Regions from separate parts of the Pseudobacter ginsenosidimutans genome, predicted to be linked through region 4. Evidence: riboswitches for the same ligand, from Rfam matches in the RefSeq annotation. Region 4 holds a riboswitch; each other region holds the start of a gene.

Region 1 (5,640 bases), 3.1 Mb from region 4:
GGCGTGTTTTTCCCTGAAGAAAACATCTTTCTGTTTCAGTTCCAGCAAACAGTTACGGCAGAGGCAATCACCATAACGGGCTTCCAGGAATGCTCTTTCTTCCTGATCGAGAGTAATGCCGTAGCACTGGCAATGGGTTACATCGCCCACTTTGCATTCGAAGCCTGCTTCACAGCGCGGGCATTTTTTTGCTTCATGCTTGCACATAGGCTTTACCGGTTTGAAAGAGTGATGCAGTTTTATGACGAAGCTGACCGGGAACGGAAAAGAATTGAGGATGAAAGCAGGCGGCCAGGATCTCGATACCATCCACCAGGGTACCGGCGCTGGGCTGAGTGAAGAGATCGTAGTCGGCGATATGAACAGCCTGTTCTTTCACGGCTGTAAGATTTTCCCAACCGGGCTTTTGTGTAAGGAGATGTAATTCTTCACTACTTCTCTTTACATCAAAACCACATGGAGCGATCACCAGCACTTCGGGATCATAGCGGAGGATCTTTTCCCAGGGTGTAACGATGCTGTCTCCCGCCGGATTGGAAAGCATATCGATCCCTCCTGCATAAGCCACTTGAAAGGGGATCCAGTGACCGCAGTTGTATACGGGTTCGATCCATTCCATGATCATCACGCGCTTTGGAGCGGCGCGGTGTGCGCGTAGAGTATCGATGATATTGTCTATGCGTTGTTGCAGTTTGGCGAGATAAGGATAGGCAGCTTCTTCAGCGCCCAAAGCGGATGCAATTGTAATGGCTGTTTGAAAAACATCCTGGAGATTGTTTGGTGTGAGCGCCACCAGGTTCGGTTGTTTGTTCAGGTTAGCCACTGCGGCAGCGGTACAGGCAGTATCGATCTGGCAGACCTCACATACATCCTGCGTGAAGATCACATCCGGTGCGATCTCCGCCAGGGCGGCTTCATCCACATAGTAGAGGCTTTTGCCCTGGGCTTTGGATGCAGAAAAGATCCTGTCGATCTCGATACTGCTGTATTGCCTGCCTTCCAGCACACAACGGACCACTTTTCTTTTTTCAGCCAGCGCCTGTGGCGGACATTCAAACGTGATGCCCTGCAACAGGTGTTGCAATTGCATATCGTAGATCATCTGCGTGGCGGCGGGAAGAAAGGAGCAGGCTGTCATGTTGCTGTATTGAATGTGTTGATCAATGTGCTGGTCGCAATGCACTGTACCTGCGTTGCAGCAGTTCAAAACCTCCGAAAAGGACGCCACTGTACACCAATGTACCGATCAGGAAATTCCTTTCATAGGGAATGGCTGCCACGAGGCTGGTAAAATAACCCGCCCATGTTTTGGGGTACATGCTGTTCTCAATCATGAAGCAACCGGGGCTGGTGCCGATCCAGTGGATCAGGGTGCCGGCCAGTGAAGCAATGATGATATTGCTTACAGTCACTTTGCGGATGATGAATTTAGCGGCTACAGCCATCAGCGCATAAGAGATATAAGTCCAGTAGAAACCTTCATAAAAGAATCTCCACTCATTGTAATAAACAAAACGGTTGAGGATGATATCACTCATCCAGAGTGTCAGTACAGGGAAGAGCACAGATTTGGCCCTGTTGTTGAAATAGGTCCCACCAAATAAAGCCATTGCTCCGAGCGGAGTGAAAGTGGCGATGGGATTCATGGGCGCTTCAGCACTGAGGAATATCCTCATCAGTGCAACCACTACCATAAAGGCGAACAGTACTGTGTTGCGAGGATTGAATTGTTTCAATGACATGGAAGTTCTGTTTTAAAGTTTATAACCTGACAGCCACACCGGCAATGAAATTGGTGCCGAGTGTACCATAACCCAATACCTCCTGGTATTGGGCGTCGGTGATATTTTTCACATCAGCAAATATACGGATACGGTTGTTCAGTAGTTTGTATTCTGCATAGGCATTCCAGATTGTGTAGCTGTTCAGTGGCTCCATCACCTGGGCATAAGTGGGAGGAGGTCCGAAGGCCAGATCATAACGTTTGCCATATGTGTACACATTGGTGCTCACGAACAGGTTCTTTGTCACCTGGTAACCGATGGTTGCGCCGAAAGCATGTTTGGGCCTCCGCACCAGGTTGTAATAAGTGCTGTCTTTTCCGTTTTCAGTGGTAGTTACTTTGCCATCAACATAACTGTAATACATTTTGATGTTGAGGTCTTTGGTGATATTGATCGATGGTTCGATCTCGAGGCCCTGGTCTTTTTGTTCGTTCAGGTTCTCATTTCGGTTGTTGATCCAGGTGATCACATCGTTGATATGCCTGTTGAAATACACAACACGTGCTTCCAGCACATTGTTGATGAGTGATGCCTGTGTACCGAGTTCCCAGGTGTAGGATTTTTCCGGCTTCAGTTCAGGGTTGCTGCCCCAAAGGCCATAGAGCTCGTTCAGGCTGGGGGCTCTGAAAGCTGAAGCGAGATTCGCAAATACTTTCACGTTCTTATTGATGAGATAAGAAGGATTGATGCTGTAGGTGAAATGATTGCCGAATTCACTGTGGTTATTGAGTCGAGCACCTGCTTCCAGGTAAAAGCCGTTGAGGTCTTTCAAGAAAACGGAGAGATAGGGGCTGAGAATGGTAATGTCCGGGTTCTTGTTTTCGATAGTGGTATCCAGCAGTTGCTGAATGCGTGCATCGAAGCCAGCCAAAACCTGTACTTTATCATGTAGATCATATTGCGCGAATGCTTCAGCCAGTTGTGCCTTGCCCCTGTAGGCGAAACCGCCGGAGATCCTGTCTACATCATCGAACTGGTATTGGGCGGTTACCTGTCCTTTTTTGAATTTGTAATTCACCTGGGTACCGGCCGTGATGAGTTTGCTTTCGTAGTTGTTGGTCTTTGAATCGAAGAAGGAGCCTCCATCGAAATCACCGCCGATGGCGGCATAACGGAAGAATGGTTTTACGCGAAGGTTCTCGATGATCTCTCCATCGAGGTTCACGTTCACGGATTTCTGCATGTAGCCATCTTTGTCGAAAGTCTTTACAGCAGCCGTGTCCAGCGCTTCGGAGATACCTTTCGTTTCAAAATGGGTGAATCCGATATTGTAACGGAGTTTATCATTTCCTCCACCCATTCCGGCATCGGCCTTGATGGTATTGTAGCTGCCCATGGCATAACTGCCGTATACTTCGGCAGGTTTTCCTTTGGTGCCTTTGCGGGTGATGATATTGATCACACCGGCAACTGCGTTGGGGCCGTAGAGTGTAGACTGAGCTCCTTTAAGGATCTCGATCCTTTCGATCTGATCGATAGGGATCAGGCGCAGATCAAATGCTCCGCCGGTTCCGGAAGGATCGGCCAGTGGAATTCCATTGATGAGGATCACTGTGTAGTTGGATGTGGCGCCGCGGAAGAAGATCGATTTGTCTTTTCCGGGATTGCTGGTAGCGCCGTTCACTACCATACCTGTTTGCTCGGTGAGCAGTTGGGCGAGGTCTTTACCGGTGCTGCGGTCCAGGACAGTTCTGTCCAGAACGGTGATCACTTTTCCTGTTTCAGATGCTTTGCGTTCGTACTTGGAAGCTGTTACCACCACTTCATCCAGTTGTTTTCCGGAAGTGGAGTCCTGCGCATTGGCATACATCGCAGCCAGCAATGCGGCAAGGGAGAGAAGTTTTTTGTTCATGCTCATAGTTAGTTTACTATGAGCCTTCGGAAATTCATTACAGAAATGAAATGTGAGGCAGCGCGATGAGGCGCTCATTTCATCCCGGCTTTTCACCCGAAAGCTCGTTGATGTGATTGAAACATAACTGGCAGGTCTTCTGGCTCGTTACCTGTTCAACACCTTCCCATCGAAAAAAGATAGTGGTATGAAGATTGAACAATGATGCAGTGGGATCTGATACTGCATCTGCAACTTACAGCTACGGGGATAGCACCGGAATTACACCGGTTTCCCTTTTAATCCCGGGACCTTGCGGATCCGGGAAACCAATTACGGCAGCAAATGTACTCCTGTGGAAACACCGGACAAAAACTATTTACTAACGGGTGTTATTTGAGTGTGGTCAGTCGCCCGCCTCCCGGGGCGAGTGATGGCGGGCAGTACTTTCTATTACCAATCGTAGCGAAGTGTAAGCCCGCCGAAGTAATTTACTCCCGGCGCAGTGTTGAAATAGCGGCCACCGGCAGCATTCACATCATTGCCCAGGCTATACTCTGTGTTGAAGAGATTGTCCACCCCGGCATAGAGGTCAAAACTGATATGTGCGTTAAAAGCTTTGCGCCATCCGGCCCTGGCGCCGGTGAGTTGATAGGAGCCTGCATGATCCGTATTGGCGTCATTCAGCGCAACGGGATCACTGTAGAAGAAGGTGATATTGGTATAGAGGCCTGGCTTTGTATTTACATCAAGTCCCGCAGCTACTGTATGTGGAGAAACCCCGGGTAGGTCTTTTCCTTTCAGATCGGTATTCAACTGTTTGAAATTACGATAACGGAAGAAGTACCAGGTATGACTGGCCCAGAGTTGAACATTGGAGAGAAAGCCAGGTTTATTAGGAACGAAAAGATATCGTGCCTGTGATTCGATACCTTCCTGCCTGGTGCTGCCTGCATTCTCGAAATAGTCTGCGCCGCTGCCATCCCTTCGCTGAACGATCGCTTCCTGCAATTGGTAGCGGAAGGCATTCACTTCAACATACAATGCGTTATTGAACCAATTGCTTTTCACACCTGCTTCGTAGTTCACGCCATGTTCGGCATTGAGGCTTGTATTGATCTCGGTGGTGCTGGGCAATACTTCCTGTGAAGTAGGGGGAGAGAAGCCCTGACTCACACTCGCATACAGGAGTAACTGCGGGATCAGCTTCTGCGAAACGGCCACACGGGGCGCCCATTCATTATTATAGGTTCTCTTTTGTAGAGGTAAATCGGGTGAGGATAAACGTTGGATACTGATGCTGGATTTATTGCTGCTTACGCCTGCCTGGATAGTGGTACCAGTTTTGAATTGCAGTTCTGCCTGCGCAAATACTGAATAGAGCCAGTTGTTGATCTCATCATCGGTTTGCAATGCAGCGGGGCTGCCGCCATTATTGGCGAATGTTTTGGTGTTGAAGAAACCGCGTTGCGCTTCTGCTCCGGCGAGAATAGTGAGACGGGTTGCGTCACTGATGGCTGCACGCCAGGTGAAAACCGACCGGCCACCGAAATGCGGCTCTGATCTTTTTTCATAATTCCTGAAAGTGGGATTCTTCAGCATACTGAACGCGCCGTACACAGTAGTAGTGTTTTCAAGGGCCTCACTGAATGCATAGTTATGTGTGATACCGGCGAGGAATGTCTGCTGACGGATGCTGGCATTTGCCTGATCAGCGCCGGGGAACATACCGGCTGCGGGCCGCGCCCCGCGTGGATTGGCGAGGTACTCTGCCTTGGTGAGTCCGCCGGGTGTCTGGTAATAGAGATCGCCATAGAGGACGGAAGTTTGTAAACTTTGCCGATCATTGAATTTGAACTGCGATTCCCAACTGGCCATATCTCTCCTGAAACTGGTATGATCACGGTAACCATCACCCGATTGGCGGGAATAATTGAAAATATTGTTACGGTCTGAATCGCCGGTTCTGATTTGTGCATTGAGATTGAACATGCCGAAGCTGCCGCCTCCGTAGCCGATCTCAGC
Region 2 (5,640 bases), 710 kb from region 4:
ATAAAACTGAAGAAGAAAAGAACGCAGGGCTATGCAGGCAGCGCCACCCACAATTCAAATATTGGAAAACGATACAGAACATACAATTCCATCAACCTTAATTACCTCAACAGGAAGATCAACTATTTCGGCAACTTCAGTTACAGCCGCTATACTGAGCGCAATCAAAGTACGGATGACAGGGCATTCTTTACGACCGGCGGACAACGAACTACCGCCACGAAAGTGGAAAACGATAACGATGCCCGCAGTGACGAGCTCTCTGCCAGACTGGGAATGGACTATAATCTCAACAAAAAAACAACCCTGGGCATTATCCTGAATGGCACAACCCGGAAAAGGAACGATGGATCGGAATACATCACGCAAATGTTCAGCACCAACGATTATCCGGATTCCACCGGCAGGGGCAACAACTCCACCCATGGCAGATGGGAACAACTGGGAGCCAATGCCAATATGCAGCACCGGTTCACAGAAAAAGGCGAAGAAATAACAGCAGACCTCAATTATATCCGATACAATAACAGAAGTACGCAGGACCTGAGCAATTACGTTGAAGACCAGTCAGGCCAGTTGGGCAATATCAGCAATTTCCTTTACCGGCTTCCCTACAGTACCGATGTATTCACTGCAAGAATGGATTATTCATTACCATTGAAAAACAAGGCAAGCTTCAGCACCGGCCTCAAATCAGGGCTGGTAAAGAACAATCACCAATCCGACTATTATTCCATTCCTGACAACAAGCCTGTTCCGGATTACAGTAAATCCAACCACTTCATCTATCGTGAATATATACACGCTTTGTATGTGAACGGGCGGAAAGACTGGAAACGATTCGGTCTGCAACTCGGCCTGAGATGGGAGTACACGCAAACCAAAGGCAACCAGCTGGGAAACGAGGCAGTGGCCCCATCGATGTTCAGACGTAACTACCATTCCTTTTTTCCATCTTTCTTCACTTCTTACAAACTGGACAGTGCGGGAAAAAACTCACTGGCATTCAGTTATGCCAGAAGGATCAACCGGCCGGGCTATCACCAGCTCAACCCATTCCTGTTCTTTATCGATCAGTACAGCTATACCACCGGTAACCCCATGCTGAATCCCACAATCGCCAATCGCATTGAACTGAACTGGCGATACAAACAATTACTGACCACCCGTCTCATGTACGAAAGGCAGGATGATGGCATTGCCAATGCTACGCAGATCGATAAGAACACGCAGATCAACAGGCCGGAAAATTTCGCAGCCCGCGATCTCCTTGCATTGATGGTGAACCTGAGTTTCAAACCCGCCAAATGGTGGAACATGAACTTTCATATTGCCGGCGCCAGATTCTCTACAAATGGAAAGCTGTACAACCAGTCGATCGACCTTCAACTCTATACCTGGAGAACGCAAATACAGAATCAATTCAGCATAAGCAAAACCTGGAGCGCAGAGCTGTATGCCACTTATCACGCGCCGAACATCAACTTCCAGACCTACGTGAAATCCAGGTATTGGATAAATACGGCCGTCCAAAAGAAAGTATTGAAGAACAAAGGCTCCATCAAGCTCAACCTGGAAGATATTTTCCATTCCATGGGAACCAGGGAGGAGAACAGGGGCCTGGTGAATGCATATTCTTTCCGCACCAATGATCCCGATACGCGACGTATAGCCATTTCCTTCAGCTACAATTTTGGTAAGGAAACATTCAGCCGTAAACGAAAATACAATGACGATGCTGCCGATGAATTAAAAGAGCGGGCACAGTAAAGGATTTTCCCGATCACAATCTTTTTGCTCCCGATCCCGAAAACAGGATGTACTCAGCATTGATGTAAAATTCTAATCAACCAGCATAAACGAAGCCGCTTGCTGCGATTTTGCAGCAGGCGGCTTTCTAATATAAAATATCATTACCTTCGCCCCCGCATTTGGTTCTTCAACCACTCCGGTGGAAGAGGATTAAAATGGGAACCCGGTGTAAATCCGGGACTATCCCCGTAGCTGTAAATTCCAGTAATGGTTTGTCTAACAAAGCCACTGTTCTCGCTCCCCGCAGAATGGGAAGGCAGGCAAACCGGAATAAGTCAGAAGACCTGCCAGATGCTCTAGTCGTAGCTTTCGGGTGAAAGGTTTCAGGACAACAGTGCGGACCCCGCATGTATTCCATCTATTCCTGCAAGGCTATTACTGATCTGAGAATGTTTTTTCATCAATTCAAAATTGATCTGTAATACCATCAGCTCATGAAAAATGTAATCAAAGTATCCGCACTCTGCATTGTAACCACTATGGCAGGGCTCACCGGATGTAAAAAAGATTCCGACGAGAAAATACCGGATGCCGTAACTATCAAAACACCTGCCGGAGGTTTCACAGCCGACAGGTTGAAAACACTGAAGCTTTCCACAGAAACCAATATTACCAACGGAACCCGGGAATGGAAAGTAGACGATCAGCTGGTGAGCACAGACAGTGTTTACTATTTCATCAGCGACAAGGAAGGTACTTACCAGGTATCCATCACAGTTAGTAACGGCAACAGGATTGCCACCAGCACAGCAACCATCCAGGTGAAGAATGAAACGGTTGCGTACAAACGTAATGCCATGAAAGTATTCGATTTTCAGCCGGCGCCAGGTCAATTCCTGAATGAACTGCCCATGTGGGAATCAGGCATTACCGAAGCACAGATGATCGCCAGGGCACAGGATGAGATCCTGGCCAACCGCATGGTGTCTCTCGGTACTTTTGGCGGCTATATCGTAATGGGCTTCGACCACGCCGTTATGAACGTTCCCGGACAGGCCAATTTCAGGGTGCTGGGCAATGGATTCGCTACCTGGTCTGAAGCCGGTATCATCGAAGTAGCCGTAGATGCCAATGGCAACGGATTGCCCGATGATGAATGGTTCGAGATCGCAGGATCGGAATACAACAAAGCCTCCACCATCAAAGATTATGAGATCACCTATTACAAGCCCAATGAAGAAAAAGAACCCGTGACCCACCCCAATTTCCCTTACGCATCGGATATGGAATATATCAAATGGACAGATAACAAAGGGGCACCGGATATGTGTATAAGAACTCTTTCCATAGTCAATCCTATTATCCCCAGTGGAAAGGGAATACCCTCACCTTCAAAGGCACTAAGATCGCGAATGATAAGATCGAGAACAGTTCAGAAGATCCGGAATTCCCGTATTGGACCAGTGGTGAATTCGATTTCGGTTATGCAGATAACTGGCCGAATAGCGATGAAAGATCCGCTATAAAGCTGGATTGGGCCGTGAGTAAAAAAACCGGACAACCCGTAAAACTTTCCGGCATTCACTTCGTGCGTGTATACACCGGCCTGCTCGCCGATATCGGCTGGCTCGGAGAGCTCTCTACTGAAGTTGGAGGAGCAGAAGACCTTAATATTCCAAAAAAATAATCGGACGATCAGGGCTTGCAAAGCCTTGCCATAACTAACTTTTATGGTCATGCGCTTTGCAGTCTGCTGGTTGAATTTTCCTGTTAATGAAGCATCCCTTTTCATACCTTCTCCTCTCCCTTCTTTGCTCAACCGCGGCGGTTCAAGGCTTCGCGCAGCAGCAGCACAGTTCCGGCGTTCGTCACCTGGATTCCGTTGTAGTAACTGGTGAAAGATCCCGCAGGGAGATCATTCCTGTGCAGGTACTTTCCGGAGCAGCGCTGAAAAAACTCAGCGTGTATTCCGTGGCAGATGCCATCCGCTATTTCTCCGGTGTACAGGTGAAAGATTATGGCGGTATCGGCGGACTGAAAACGGTGGATGTGCGCAGCCTGGGCAGCCATCATGTAAAAGTATTCTACGATGATATTGAATTCAGCAATGCCCAGAACGGCGTAGTGGACCTGGGCAGGTTTTCGCTTGACAATATGGAAGCCATCAGTCTCCACAATGGTCAGAAAAGCGCCATCCTGCAATCAGCCAAAGATTATGCATCTGCCAGTTCCGTTTACCTCACTGCCCGTATGCCGCAGGTAACAAAAGAGAAAAAAGATCTCTTCAAAGCCACCATCAAAGCAGGTTCCTTTGGCACCATCAACCCTTCAGGATTCTGGGAACACAGATGGTCAGACAAGATCAGTTCTGCGTTCAGTGCAGAATTCCTGAACACTAGCGGAGAATACAAATTCCGCTACGCGAAAAAAGACGGATACGATACAACAGAAAAAAGGAAAAATGGAAATGTGCAATTGTTCCGCCTGGAAGGAACAGTATTTGGCAAAGTATTGAATGGTGAATGGAAAGCCAGGCTGTACTGGTACAAATCAGAAAGAGGTTATCCCGGCGCAGCCGTTCGCGAACTGCCGGGATTGTTCCCGAACCAGGACAGGCAGTGGGACAATAACTTTTTTGCACAGGCATCTTTCCGGAAGAATATCAGCAAGTGGTATACCCTGCAGTTGAAAACAAAATTAGCACATGATTACCTGCATTATATTTCCGATCCACGGAAAGATGTCAGCACCATGTACATCAACAATACCTACAAACAGCAGGAAGTGTATGTATCCGCTGCCAATCTTTTCAATATCACTAACTGGTGGAGCCTGAATGCCGCTGCTGATCTCAGTTTCAATAAGCTGGATGCCAACCTGGTGAATTTCGCATATCCAAGGCGGTTAAGTACCCTGGCAGCCCTGTCTTCTTCCTTCACTTTCAATCGCGTGAAATTGCAGGGATCCCTCCTGGGCAGTTTTGTGAATGAAGAAGCGAGACTTGCCAACAGCTCCGCAGGTAACAAGCAGGAATATACGCCCAGTCTGATTTTCAACTGGCAGCCTTTTTACGCGAGGGAGCTTCATTTCCGTGCTTTCTACAAACGCATTTTCAGGATGCCAAGCCTGAATGATCTCTATTATACACAGATCGGCAACAAAGACCTGGCGCCTGAATACACCACACAGTATAATGCCGGTTTCACTTATACATTCTCCGGGAAAACAGGAATCCTGCGCAGACTGGAACCGCAGGTGGACCTATATTTCAACAAAGTGACCGATAAGATAGTGGCGATGCCCACTTCCAACCAGTTCCGCTGGACCATGATGAACCTCGGTCAGGTACAGATCAAAGGCATGGATATTTCAATACCTGCTTCCTGGCAACTCTTCGGGCAATTGCTACTGGATACAAGATTCAGTTACACCTACCAGAAAGCGCAATATTTTGTTGACAAAACTGATCCGTTTTACGGAGGCCAGATCCCTTACGCGCCCTGGCATAGCGGTTCCGCCATCATCAGCCCCGGGTGGAAAACATGGAGCCTCAATTACAGTTTCGTGTATACAGGCGAGCGATACAGTTCCGTGGCGAATATCCCCGAGAACTATGTGAAGCCCTGGTACACTCATGATCTCGGTTTGACCAAACTGATCAAAAAAGAGAAAAAAGAATGGCGGTTCTCAGCCGAAGTGAACAATATTTTCAACCAGCAATACGAAGTGGTGCAATGGTACCCAATGCCCGGCATCAACTACCGGCTCACTGCCAGCACACAACTGTGATCACTAATCGAAAAAATGTATAGCCATGAAAACCCTGTTGCCCATCTTACTGCTTGTTGTGCTGCTGAATGCCTGCCGTAAGGAAGATGCCATCATCCC
Region 3 (5,640 bases), 1.9 Mb from region 4:
GTCGGCAGCCATATCGATCAGGTTACGTTGTTTGATCTCCCAGACTGTTTTGTAGATTTCCTTGATATTGTCGGGAATGCCATCGATCTTTTGGATGGACCCGTTGTGCGCGATGATCCTGTTCTTCATGTCATCGTTCCAGAGGCCGAGCTCGATCAGATCTTTCAGGAGGTGCTTGTTCACAACTACGAACTCTCCGCTCAATACGCGACGAACGTAGATGTTGGAAGTGTACGGTTCAAAGCATTCGTTGTTGCCGAGGATCTGAGAAGTGGAGGCGGTGGGCATGGGGGCAACCAGCAATGAGTTGCGAACGCCATGCTTCATCACTTCAGCTTTGAGGCTGTACCAGTCCCAGCGGAGACTTGGTTCAACGCCCCACATGTCGAACTGGAACTGCCCTTTGGAAGCGGGTGAGCCGGCAAAGGTTTCGTATGCGCCTTCTACTTTTGCCAGGTCTTTGGAGGCTGTCATGGCGGCGAAGTAGATGGTTTCGAAGATGTCTTTGTTCAGTTGTTTGGCTTCATCGCTTTCGAAAGGCATGCGGAGCAGGATGAATACATCGGCCAGTCCCTGAACGCCGAGACCGATAGGCCTGTGGCGGAGGTTGGAAGTTTCAGCTTCCTTTACAGGGTAATAGTTATAGTCGATGATCTTGTTGAGGTTCTTTGTTGCCTCGTAGGTGATCTCATAGAGTTTGTTGTGGTCGAACTTGCCATCGATCACAAAGCGGGGCAGTGCGAGGGAGGCGAGGTTACAAACTGCTACTTCATCAGGTGAAGTGTATTCCAGGATCTCTGTGCAGAGGTTGGAGCTCTTGATGGTGCCGAGGTTCTGCTGGTTGGATTTGCGGTTGGCGGAATCCTTGTACAGCAGGTAAGGCGTTCCTGTTTCGATCTGTGCGTCCAGGATTGCAAACCAGAGGTCCTGCGCTTTAACGGTCTTGCGCATACGCTTTTCCTGTTCATACTGATTGTACAGTTTTTCGAATTCATCTCCCCAGCATTCGTGGAGGCCTGGCGCTTCGTGGGGGCAGAACAGGCTCCAGTCGCCGTTCTCTTCCACACGTTTCATGAAGAGGTCCGGGATCCAGAGGGCGTAGAAGAGGTCGCGTGCGCGGAGTTCTTCTTTACCGTGGTTCTTGCGGAGGTCGAGGAATTCGAATACGTCTGCGTGCCATGGTTCGAGGTAGATGGCGAATGCGCCTTTACGTTTGCCGCCGCCCTGATCTACGTAGCGGGCAGTGTCGTTGTAAACGCGCAGCATGGGGATGATGCCGTTGCTGGTGCCGTTGGTGCCGCCGATATAGGAGCCGGTGGCGCGGATGCCATGAATAGACAGACCGATACCGCCGGCGCTCTGGGAGATCTTGGCTGTTTGTTTGAGGGTGTCGTAGATACCATCGATGCTATCGTCCTTCATGGTGAGGAGGAAGCAGGAGCTCATCTGTGGTTTGGGTGTACCTGCATTGAAGAGTGTGGGCGTAGCGTGTGTGAACCAGCGTTCGCTCATCATATGGTAGGTTTTGATAGCGGCATCGATATCCTGTTTGTGGATACCGAGGGCAACGCGCATGTACATATGCTGCGGGCGTTCTGCTACTTTACCGTCCACTTTGAGGAGGTATGATTTCTCGAGTGTTTTGAAACCGAAATAATCGAATGCATAATCGCGGTCGTAGATGATGGTGGAGTCCAGCAGTTCGTGGTGTTGCTGGATCACTTCCCATACGTCGTCTGCGAGGAGGGGTGCGGCTTTGCCGGCTTTGGCGTCCCTGCATTCGTAGAGGAGCTTCATGGTATCTGAGAAGCTCTTGATAGTATTCTTGTGCAGGTTACTGATGGCGATGCGGCTGGCGAGCAGTGCATAGTCCGGGTGCTTCACGGTGAGTGAGGCGGCAGTTTCTGCAGCGAGGTTGTCCAGTTCAGTGGTGGTAACGCCATCGTATAATCCTTCGATCACTTTCTTGGCCACATCGATGGAATTCACGAACCGTCTGTCGAGACCGTAGCAGAGTTTTTCAACGCGTGCCGTGATCTTATCGAATTTGACGGATTCTTTTTTTCCGTTTCTTTTAACTACAAACATGTGCTGAGATATTAATGGTGGTAGTAAGTATGGTTAGTTTATCAGGTATTGCTTAGAAATCTTCATCCAGGGAGAAGGAATTATTTTCTTTGTTGCCTCCCATTACACCTGCTTTCTGGTAATCACCCACGCGTTTTTCGAAGAAGTTGGTTTTGCCTTCGAGCGAGATCATTTCCATGAAGTCGAATGGGTTGGTGGCGTTGAACATCTTTTCACATCCCAGTTCCATGAGCCAGCGATCTGCAACGAACTCGATGTATTGCTGCATGAGGCGGGCATTCATGCCGATGAGGTCAACGGGTAGTGCTTCAGTGACGAATTCTTTTTCGATGCGGACAGCGTCTCCGATGATCTTGTACACCTGTTCTTTGGGAAGCTGGTTGTTGAGCATGCTGTAAAGAAGACAGGCGAATTCACAGTGGAGGCCTTCATCGCGACTGATCAGTTCATTGGAGAAAGTGAGGCCTGGCATGAGGCCGCGTTTTTTCATCCAGAAGATGGAGCAGAAGGAGCCGGAGAAGAAGATGCCTTCAACGGCGGCGAATGCGACCAGTCTTTCTGCAAAGGAGCCGTTCTCGATCCAGCGGAGCGCCCATTCGGCTTTCTTTTTCACTGCGGGTACTGTATCGATGGCGTGGAAGAGATGGTGTTTTTCCTGTGGGTCTTTTACATATGTATCGATCAGGAGGGCATAAGTTTCAGAATGGATATTTTCCATCATGATCTGGAAGCCGTAGAAGCAGCGTGCTTCGGGGAGTTGCACTTCAGACATGAAGTTAACGGCCAGGTTTTCGTTCACGATGCCATCGCTGGCTGCGAAGAATGCCAATACGTGGGAGATGAAATGACGCTCTCCGTCGTTCAGGGCAGCCCAGTCTTTCAGGTCGCCACTCAGGTCTATCTCTTCAGCTGTCCAGAAACTGGCTTCATGCTTCTTGTACATTTCCCAGACTCTGGGATAGTTGATGGGAAGGATCACAAAGCGATCTTTGTTTTCCTGTAAAAGAATTTCGTTTTCGTGTTGCATACTATCGCTTTTAAATTCACATTTTAATGATCGCAGTGAGGGTAAGTGACGGCGATAATATGCCCTCTACTTCATTCCTGGAATAAAGTACAGGCATCTATCATAGTTATGCATTTACCTTTAATGCGAAGGATTCAGCACAGATCAATACCGGCAGGTATTCTGACTTGTTTGTAGTCCGCTTTTTGAGGGCGGTAAACTTACAGTTGCGCAACAGTCCATGAATCACACATGGTTCCCCTGAAATCTCCCGGAGGCTGCGAGCAGGTCCGGGAACCGGTACAAATTGCGTACAAGAGCTGACTGCAAACGTAGCATCCGGGGGAGCGTTTTCCAATTTAACTTAATCACAGGATGTGTATAATTAATGGGGATGATGTGGAAGTGCAGGAATGATGCGGCTTATGTCTGGTAAGGGTTTGAAGGGTGCAGAAGCATTACGGGTTTGGAAGGAGGTGATGGCCGGAAAGGCCCATTGGGGTTGAATGGTGGATTGCAAAACGATAGATGGAAACACTTATCAGGCAGCAAAAAAAATAATCATGTAATAAAATTATAGATATGTCCCTTTAGGCCTTTAGTAACGTTAATGAATATGCGATCTATTCCGGGTTATTTATATCGATTACATAACCTGTTCATTCTTCTCTATGGCCGGTTTGCGGAAAATCCCGCTCTGCCTTGTCCGGATCACTTTGCAACCGGTTGTTACGTGTCTTCTGGACGCATTCAAAAAAATATTGATAAGTTCCACCATAAGACTAACGATCGTTACCTTACTTTTGGATTGCCAAACAGATCCTGTCATCAGACAACAACATTTTTTTCAGATGAAAACAACCAGCAGTATTCTCTTACTTCATGAGGTAGGCATTCACGACATCGACCTGGTCGGTGGCAAGAATGCTTCCCTGGGCGAGATGCTACAAAACCTCACCAATCTTGGTGTAAACATTCCCGGAGGTTTTGTCATCACAGTGAACGCCTACAATGAGTTTATCAAATTCAACAATCTCGACTCAACCATCCGGGCGCTGGTGAAAGAGATCGATTACAACAACGTGGAATCGCTTCGCCGTGCAGGTTTGCAGGTCCGGAACCTGGTGCGTAACTCCAAATTCCCTCCGGAACTGGGGCAGCAGATCATCGAAGCATACTACACGCTCTCTGCAAAGTATGATCAGCAAGGTACAGACGTGGCCGTGCGTTCTTCCGCCACCGCTGAAGATCTGCCCGATGCATCCTTTGCAGGTCAGCAGGAAACTTATCTCAACGTACGCGGACCAGCCGCGCTCATCGATGCAGTTCGTAACTGTTTTGCATCACTCTTCACGGACCGCGCCATCAGCTATCGCGAAACTTTCAAGTACGATCACTTCTCCGTAGGCCTTTCCGTCTGCGTACAGAAAATGGTCCGTTCAGACCTTGGAAGTTCCGGCGTTGCTTTCTCACTCGATACCGAGAGCGGTTTCAAAGATGTGATCGTGATCAACGGTTCTTACGGACTGGGTGAAATGGTAGTGCAGGGCAGCGTATCTCCTGATGAATTCATCGTGTTCAAGCCCACGCTGGAAAAGGGATACAAATCCATCATCGAGAAAAAGCTCGGCGTAAAGGACCAGAAGATGGTGTATGGAGATGATCCTGATGAGCGCGTACGCATCATCCCAACAGAACGTTCTGCGCAGTACCGTTTTTGTCTTTCCGATGAGAACATCCTGAAGCTTGCCGGATGGGTGGCCATCATCGAACAGTACTACAGCAAGATCAAGAACTACTGGTGCCCTATGGACGTGGAATGGGCGCTGGACGGACTTTCCCAGGAACTCTTCATTGTGCAGGCCCGCCCGGAAACCATTCACTCGCGCAAGCAACACAATACCATCACAGAGTATGTGATGAAGAACAAGCCTGAAGACGCCAAACCCATCGTGAAAGGAATTGCCGTTGGTGATAAGATCGGCGCCGGCAAGGTCAGCATCATGTTCTCCCTCGACAAACGCGTGGAAGAAGGACATGAATTCAAGGAAGGCGATGTACTGGTAACCGACATGACGGACCCGGACTGGGAGCCGATCATGAAGAAAGCATCTGCCATCGTTACCAATAAGGGTGGAAGGACTTGTCACGCCGCCATCGTGGCGCGCGAGATGGGCGTTCCGGCCATCGTAGGTTGTGGCAATGCCACAGAGATCCTCCAGGAAGGTCAGGCTATCACCATCTCCTGCGCGGAAGGCGATGAAGGTTTCGTGTATAGCGGAATACTCGATTATGAAGTCAACGAAACTTCCCTCGACGATCTCCCGCAAACCGATACAGCGCTCATGCTGAACGTGGCATCGCCAGCACTGGCATTCCGTTTTTCGCATATCCCCAACCGTGGGGTAGGACTGGCGCGCGAAGAGTTCATCATCAACAATTATATCGGCGTTCACCCGCTGGCATTGTTGCAGCATAAAGAGTTGAATGATCCCGAGCTCACACGCACCATCGAAAAACTCACCAAAGGATACGCCAATGAAGAA
Region 4 (5,640 bases):
TACGAATGGCTGAAGTTCATCGGCTATCATACTACCCGTCATATCCATCAATTGAAGAAGATCCACAATGCGGTATAATAATTTTCGTTATAAGTGCATTAAACCGTAAACACTGATTCCCGTCCGATAGAACAAGAAAATGCAATTATGACGAAATACCAACTGCTGCTGGCGATTCCATTATTTCTGATCTTCTCCTGTAAAAAAGATAATAGCGGCGATGAAGGAAATCCTCCTGATTCTGCCGCTTTGTATTTTCCGCCTGTATCCGGAACGGAATGGCAAACCACCAGCGCTGCTTCACTGAAATGGAACCAACCGGCCATTGATCAATTGTACACTTACCTGGATGCAAAAAGTACAAAAGCCTTTATCGTTTTAAAGGATGGAAAAATAGTATTGGAGAAATATTTCGGAACCTTTACGCAGAGCTCGGACTGGTATTGGGCTTCAGCCGGCAAGACCATGACGGCCCTGCTAACGGGCATTGCACAGGAAGAAGGTTTACTAAGGCTTTCCGATAAAACTTCAAAGTATCTCGGCACAGGCTGGACATCACTTACAACTGCAGAAGAAGACCTCATCACCATTCGTCACCAGCTCACCATGACAACCGGACTGGATGATGGCGTGGCCGACAGTGACTGCACCACGCCCGATTGTCTCAAGCGCAAAGCCGATGCAGGCACCCGCTGGGCCTATCACAATGCACCATATACGCTGATGGATAAGGTGATCGAAGCGGCAACCGGCAAAACTTTTCAGACTTATTTCCAACAGAAAATAAGGGACAGGATCGGCATGAAAGGCATCTGGCTGAAAAGCGGCTATAACAATGTGTATGGAAGCGATGCCAGAAGCATGGCGCGCTTCGGACTGCTGCTGCTCAATAAAGGAAAATGGGGTGAGACGGAGATACTGAAAGACCAGGAATTCTTCAATGCCCAGATCAACAGTTCCCAGCAACTCAATCCTTCATATGGTTATCTTACCTGGTTGAATGGAAAAACGAAATACATGCTCCCCACCCTGCAGGTGGTTTTCAACGGAGCTTTGGCTCCGAATGCGCCATCCGATATGTTTTGTGCACTCGGCAAGAACGATCAGAAGATCTATGTAGTCCCTTCACAAAAACTGGTAGTGATCAGAATGGGGGAATCTGCCGGAAACGTACAGCTGGCAGTCTCCAGCTTCGACAATGAATTGTGGGGAAAGCTCAAACCTGTGATCGGTTACTGATCCTTTTTTAGAAAAAACTGAACCCTCATGGTCATTGATTGTTTATGGAGGTATGAGCTCAGATCTATATTATCAGTTGGATAATCCTGCATGGTTTGCATTGACCGGCCCGCAGCAATCCTTTTCCACGGGAAATGGAAAAGTAAAAAGATATAAAACGAATAACCTTCCGTTTGCGGCCTATGATCATCAGCATAAGGATCAACTGCCACTACTGGACCAGCAACTTCAATCCGGGGAAATATTCTTTCTAATCGGCTCCATTCCAACACTTCCTCCAAACTGGATCATACTGGCAGAGCTCACCTGTCTGCAAATGATCAATCATATACCCATTACTCCTCTTCCTGATGCACCGGAGATATTGCCATTGGGCGAAGGCCAGAAGCAAGACATGATCGATCTGGTGCAACGGGTGCAGCCAGGTTATTTTGCACCTGATACCTATCAGCTGGGCGACTATTATGGCATCTGGCAGGATGGAAAGCTGGTGGCCATGGCCGGAGAGCGTATGCGCGTGAACGGTATGAGCGAGCTTAGCGCCATCTGCACAGATCCCGCATATACCGGTCGCAAGTATGCGCAGCACCTGATCATCAAAATCTGCAATGCAAATCACGCCAAAGGCATCATCCCATTTTTACATGTTCTGGATACGAATGAACGCGCGGTAAAACTCTATGAGTTCATGGGGTTTGAAACAAGAAGGACCATCTCTTTCTGGAAATTGCAAAAGAACTGATTCCTCCTGCCTATATTTGTAAAGTCTTTGGTTCATTACCCCGCATCCGGTAATGATTAAAAGGGAATCCGGTGGCTTCCGAAAGGAAGGAATCCGGAGCTGTCCCGCAACTGTAAGTTCCTTCATGAGTAAGCTCATGGATTGACGGATCTTCAAGCCACTGTCAGCAATGATGGGAAGGCATCCGAAAATGGAACGAGCCAGGAGACCTGCCAGAGGCTTCATACTTGATTCATAGCTTTCGGGTCAAAAGCAGTGAGTTGATGCCATCTATTCAGCTTTCTACCTGTATTGCCATTTTGTTCCCGCTCTTCCGGAGCTGGGGTTGCGTGGCTATACCGGTGTTTTTACAAGGCGTTGTTGGATCAGGTATGTAATTGGTTTTGTTTTTTTTCACCAAACTATCAGATATGAACAACCGCCATTACATCTTACGGGGCATGGTAGCCCTTGCAGTGGTAGTATCCATTGCATCCTGCAGTAAAAAAGACCAACTTGTTTCTGCTCCTTCCGAAGGCAAAGCACTACTGACGCCGGGAAAGTATGAGGACGGCATCATCCTAATCAATGAAGGTTGGTTCGGCCACGACAACGGCAATGTGAATTTTTACAAGTACGGCAGGGATACCATCGAACAGATGGTGTATCAACTCGAAAATCCCGGTAATCAGCTTGGCGTGACCACACAGTCCGGCGCAGTCTGGGATGGAAAACTGTACATCATGGCCAAGCAGGGGCCTTTGGTGGTTACCGATTCCAAAACGCTGGTGGAAACCGGCAGGATCGCAACCTTACCTGCAGATGGCCGCGCCTTCCTGGGTCTTACTTCCACAACAGGACTGATCAGTACACTGGACGGAGTGTACAACCTGAACCTTTCTCCATTATCAGTTGGCTCCAAACTAAGCGGCATCAGTGGTGAAACAGGCACCATGCGCAAAGAAGGTAATTACATTTTTATCCTTTCGCAATCTGAAGGGCTGATCATTCTCAATGCAACAACAAAAGCGATCGTGAAAAAGATTGCAGGGCTTCAGCAGGGATTGTGCAAGACTTCCGATGGCAGCCTTTGGATTGCCGGTGGCAGCACACTCGCGAGACTGAATGTGACCACACTGGACACAACGCGCATTACCATGCCATTCTCATTGGGGAATCCCTGGTTTGCGTGGAATGAAGGCACTGTTACCTGCTCTACCATCGATACGGCCGTATACCTTGCCCGTACCAATTCCTGGGGAGCGGGTGGTAACAGATTGTACAAGTATATCCCTGGTAACCTGGCTTCTTTATCTACCCCACTCGCCACCCTGCCTGCCAATCAGGAATTCTACGGGGCCGGCGTTCGCTATGATCCCAGTCAGCATAATCTGGTGGTAACCGCTGTGCAGTCAGGGTATGGACAAAACTATAAGTACAACAAACTGTACTTCTACAGTACCAACGGGAGTCTGACGAAAACAATTTCTTACGAATATTTCTATTTTCCGGCGCTACCGGTGTTCAACTAACGTAGACCAATAGTTGTATTGTGGTGCAAGAGCCATCCCGGGAGGGATGGCTTCTTCTTTTCCATTTTTCTATCATAAAATAGTGTAACTTCCCTATCCGCACCCACCAGGACCCGAAAACGCTCCCCTCTTAATTCCGGCTCTAAGTCCAATCATTTACCATCAAACCGGTTATAATGGCAAAAACAGCAGCAGAACTTATAAAAGAAGCTAAACTACAAGCAGAGAACCTGACACCTGTTCAGGTGAACAAAGAAGTGAAACAGGGCGCTACTTTGATAGACATCCGTGAAACCGAGGAGATCGGCAGTATCGGAAAGATCCCAGGTTCTGTGCATGCGCCCCGTGGGCTGATCGAATTCTACGCAGATGAATCCACACCCTATCACAAACAGGAATTCGAAAAAAGTAACCGGATCATCCTGCATTGCGCCTCTGGTGGGCGTTCTGCGCTTGCAGTCCGTACTTTGAAAGAAATGGGATACGAGAATATTGCGCATCTGGACGGTGGTATCAAGGCATGGAAAGAAGCTGGCCTGCCTGTTGAATAAGAAGACCATCGCGTATCTTGCAGGAGTGAATGCCATTGAAAGTATCAGGAACCTGTACATCCCCATTCAGCCGACGGTAAAGCAGTCCGCTGACAATGTCGCTTACCTGGAATTCCTTCCCCATCCTTCGCTTCAGCAATATATTTACTGTTACTGGGAGTTGAAAACATTGGCTCCATTGAATGAAGCATTCATCTATCGTGTGGTGGCGGATGGGTGTATCGATATTTATTTTGAACTAGGAAACCCTGCAGAGAACTGGGTGATGGGATTCTGCAAAAAATACACCGAGTTTCCGATCGGCAATCAGTTCCATTACGTGGGCGTCCGGTTTCTTCCAACCATGTTCCCCCAATTATTCCGCGTTGATGCATCTACGTTAAGTAACAGGTATGAGGAACTGAATGTTGTTGTTCCTGAAACGGCCCGATTCATTGCCAGCCGATTTCACTCAGACATGAACGTTACAGAGATGTCTGGGCTGTTCGATAACTGGTTTGCGAAAGTGATCCTGGCGGCAGAGTTTGATGAGGATAACCGGCTGTATGAGGCCATCGGCATCATTTTGCAGCAGTCAGGCGTATTGAATGTGGAAGCGGATCTGAATACCGGGATCAGTCCCCGTCAACTTCGCCGGTTGTTTGAATTCTATATTGGCGATACGCCAAAGACATTCAGTAAGGTAGTGCGATTTCAGAATATCCTTCGCGCCAAACCAAGTACGCAAAGCCTTCGCAACAACAAACTGTTCTTCGATGTGGGGTATTACGATCAGGCACATTTCATCAAGGAATTCAGGAATTTTTATGGTGTAACACCTTCGAAGGCTTTTGGAAGATAGAATGTCCGTTTTTTACAATAACAACAAGCTGGCTTATCGCAACTTTGTGGAGAAAACAAAACAAACGATCATGAAACTGAATGCAGGTATAATAACAGAAAAACTGGCAGCCACCAAAGCCTTCTATACAGAGATTCTCGGATTTGGTATAACCTTTGAAAATGAATTCTATCTGCTGATGCATACGCCAGGGCATACCAGCGAGCTCAGCTTCCTGCTGCCCAATCACCCTTCACAACAACCCTTGTTCCAGACTGCATTTGGCGGCCAGGGAGTATATTTGACCATTGAGGTGGATGATGTAGATACGCTCTATGAAGAAATGAAAAAGAAGAATGTGGAAATCATGATCGGGATCCGTGATGAACCCTGGGGCGACAGGCATTTCGCCATCCGTGATCCGAACGGGGTGGGTATCGACCTGGTAAAATATTCTGGACAATGATCACAACAAGCAGGGATTTGTTAAATGGAATGGCTATTATAAGTGGAATTACGTTGTCCAATTTTTATATCTTTCCTGGAGGAATGAAATAATAGAAATTGAAAAAATGGAATTAAAGGATCTTCTGCAAGGATATAAGCACTATGATATCGAATGGTTGATCAATGAAACCGAATCTGGCACACACCCTAGGTACATTAATTTCTGGGGTCACACGTCAAATTCCCCAGTCAATGTGGGCAAAGAGTGTTTCAGTCAATGGTACCCGAGCCCATTTACCGTCAATGGAATTCGGTACAAAACTGCAGAGC

What was found. Region 4 has a riboswitch for cobalamin ahead of FSB84_RS22705 (DUF5074 domain-containing protein). Riboswitches for the same ligand answer to the same signal wherever they lie in the genome.
Region 1: another riboswitch for cobalamin. It lies ahead of FSB84_RS04250 (TonB-dependent receptor plug domain-containing protein); the one in region 4 lies ahead of FSB84_RS22705 (DUF5074 domain-containing protein).
Region 2: another riboswitch for cobalamin. It lies ahead of FSB84_RS25345 (PKD-like domain-containing protein); the one in region 4 lies ahead of FSB84_RS22705 (DUF5074 domain-containing protein).
Region 3: another riboswitch for cobalamin. It lies ahead of FSB84_RS30015 (ribonucleoside-diphosphate reductase small subunit); the one in region 4 lies ahead of FSB84_RS22705 (DUF5074 domain-containing protein).

What each region holds. Positions count from the first base shown of each region.
Region 1 is NZ_CP042431.1:1,078,996-1,084,635, reverse strand. It holds gene FSB84_RS04265 (cysteine-rich CWC family protein) at 1-207, opposite strand, end outside; gene FSB84_RS04260 (ABC transporter substrate-binding protein) at 194-1,138, opposite strand; gene FSB84_RS04255 (DUF6580 family putative transport protein) at 1,161-1,742, opposite strand; gene FSB84_RS04250 (TonB-dependent receptor plug domain-containing protein) at 1,762-3,636, opposite strand; cobalamin riboswitch at 3,749-3,964, opposite strand; gene FSB84_RS04245 (TonB-dependent receptor) at 4,069-5,640, opposite strand, start outside.
Region 2 is NZ_CP042431.1:6,467,303-6,472,942, forward strand. It holds gene FSB84_RS25340 (outer membrane beta-barrel protein) at 1-1,770, shown strand, start outside; cobalamin riboswitch at 1,916-2,118, shown strand; gene FSB84_RS25345 (PKD-like domain-containing protein) at 2,247-3,278, shown strand; gene FSB84_RS30740 (hypothetical protein) at 3,293-3,439, shown strand; gene FSB84_RS25350 (TonB-dependent receptor plug domain-containing protein) at 3,526-5,541, shown strand; gene FSB84_RS25355 (DUF5074 domain-containing protein) at 5,567-5,640, shown strand, end outside.
Region 3 is NZ_CP042431.1:7,649,624-7,655,263, reverse strand. It holds gene FSB84_RS30020 (ribonucleoside-diphosphate reductase subunit alpha) at 1-2,088, opposite strand, end outside; gene FSB84_RS30015 (ribonucleoside-diphosphate reductase small subunit) at 2,141-3,115, opposite strand; cobalamin riboswitch at 3,251-3,411, opposite strand; gene ppsA (phosphoenolpyruvate synthase) at 3,946-5,640, shown strand, end outside.
Region 4 is NZ_CP042431.1:5,759,042-5,764,681, reverse strand. It holds gene FSB84_RS22720 (DinB family protein) at 1-78, shown strand, start outside; gene FSB84_RS22715 (serine hydrolase domain-containing protein) at 148-1,239, shown strand; gene FSB84_RS22710 (GNAT family N-acetyltransferase) at 1,292-1,981, shown strand; cobalamin riboswitch at 1,993-2,212, shown strand; gene FSB84_RS22705 (DUF5074 domain-containing protein) at 2,392-3,492, shown strand; gene FSB84_RS22700 (rhodanese-like domain-containing protein) at 3,669-4,043, shown strand; gene FSB84_RS22695 (AraC family transcriptional regulator) at 4,000-4,884, shown strand; gene FSB84_RS22690 (VOC family protein) at 4,874-5,329, shown strand; gene FSB84_RS22685 (NADAR family protein) at 5,436-5,640, shown strand, end outside.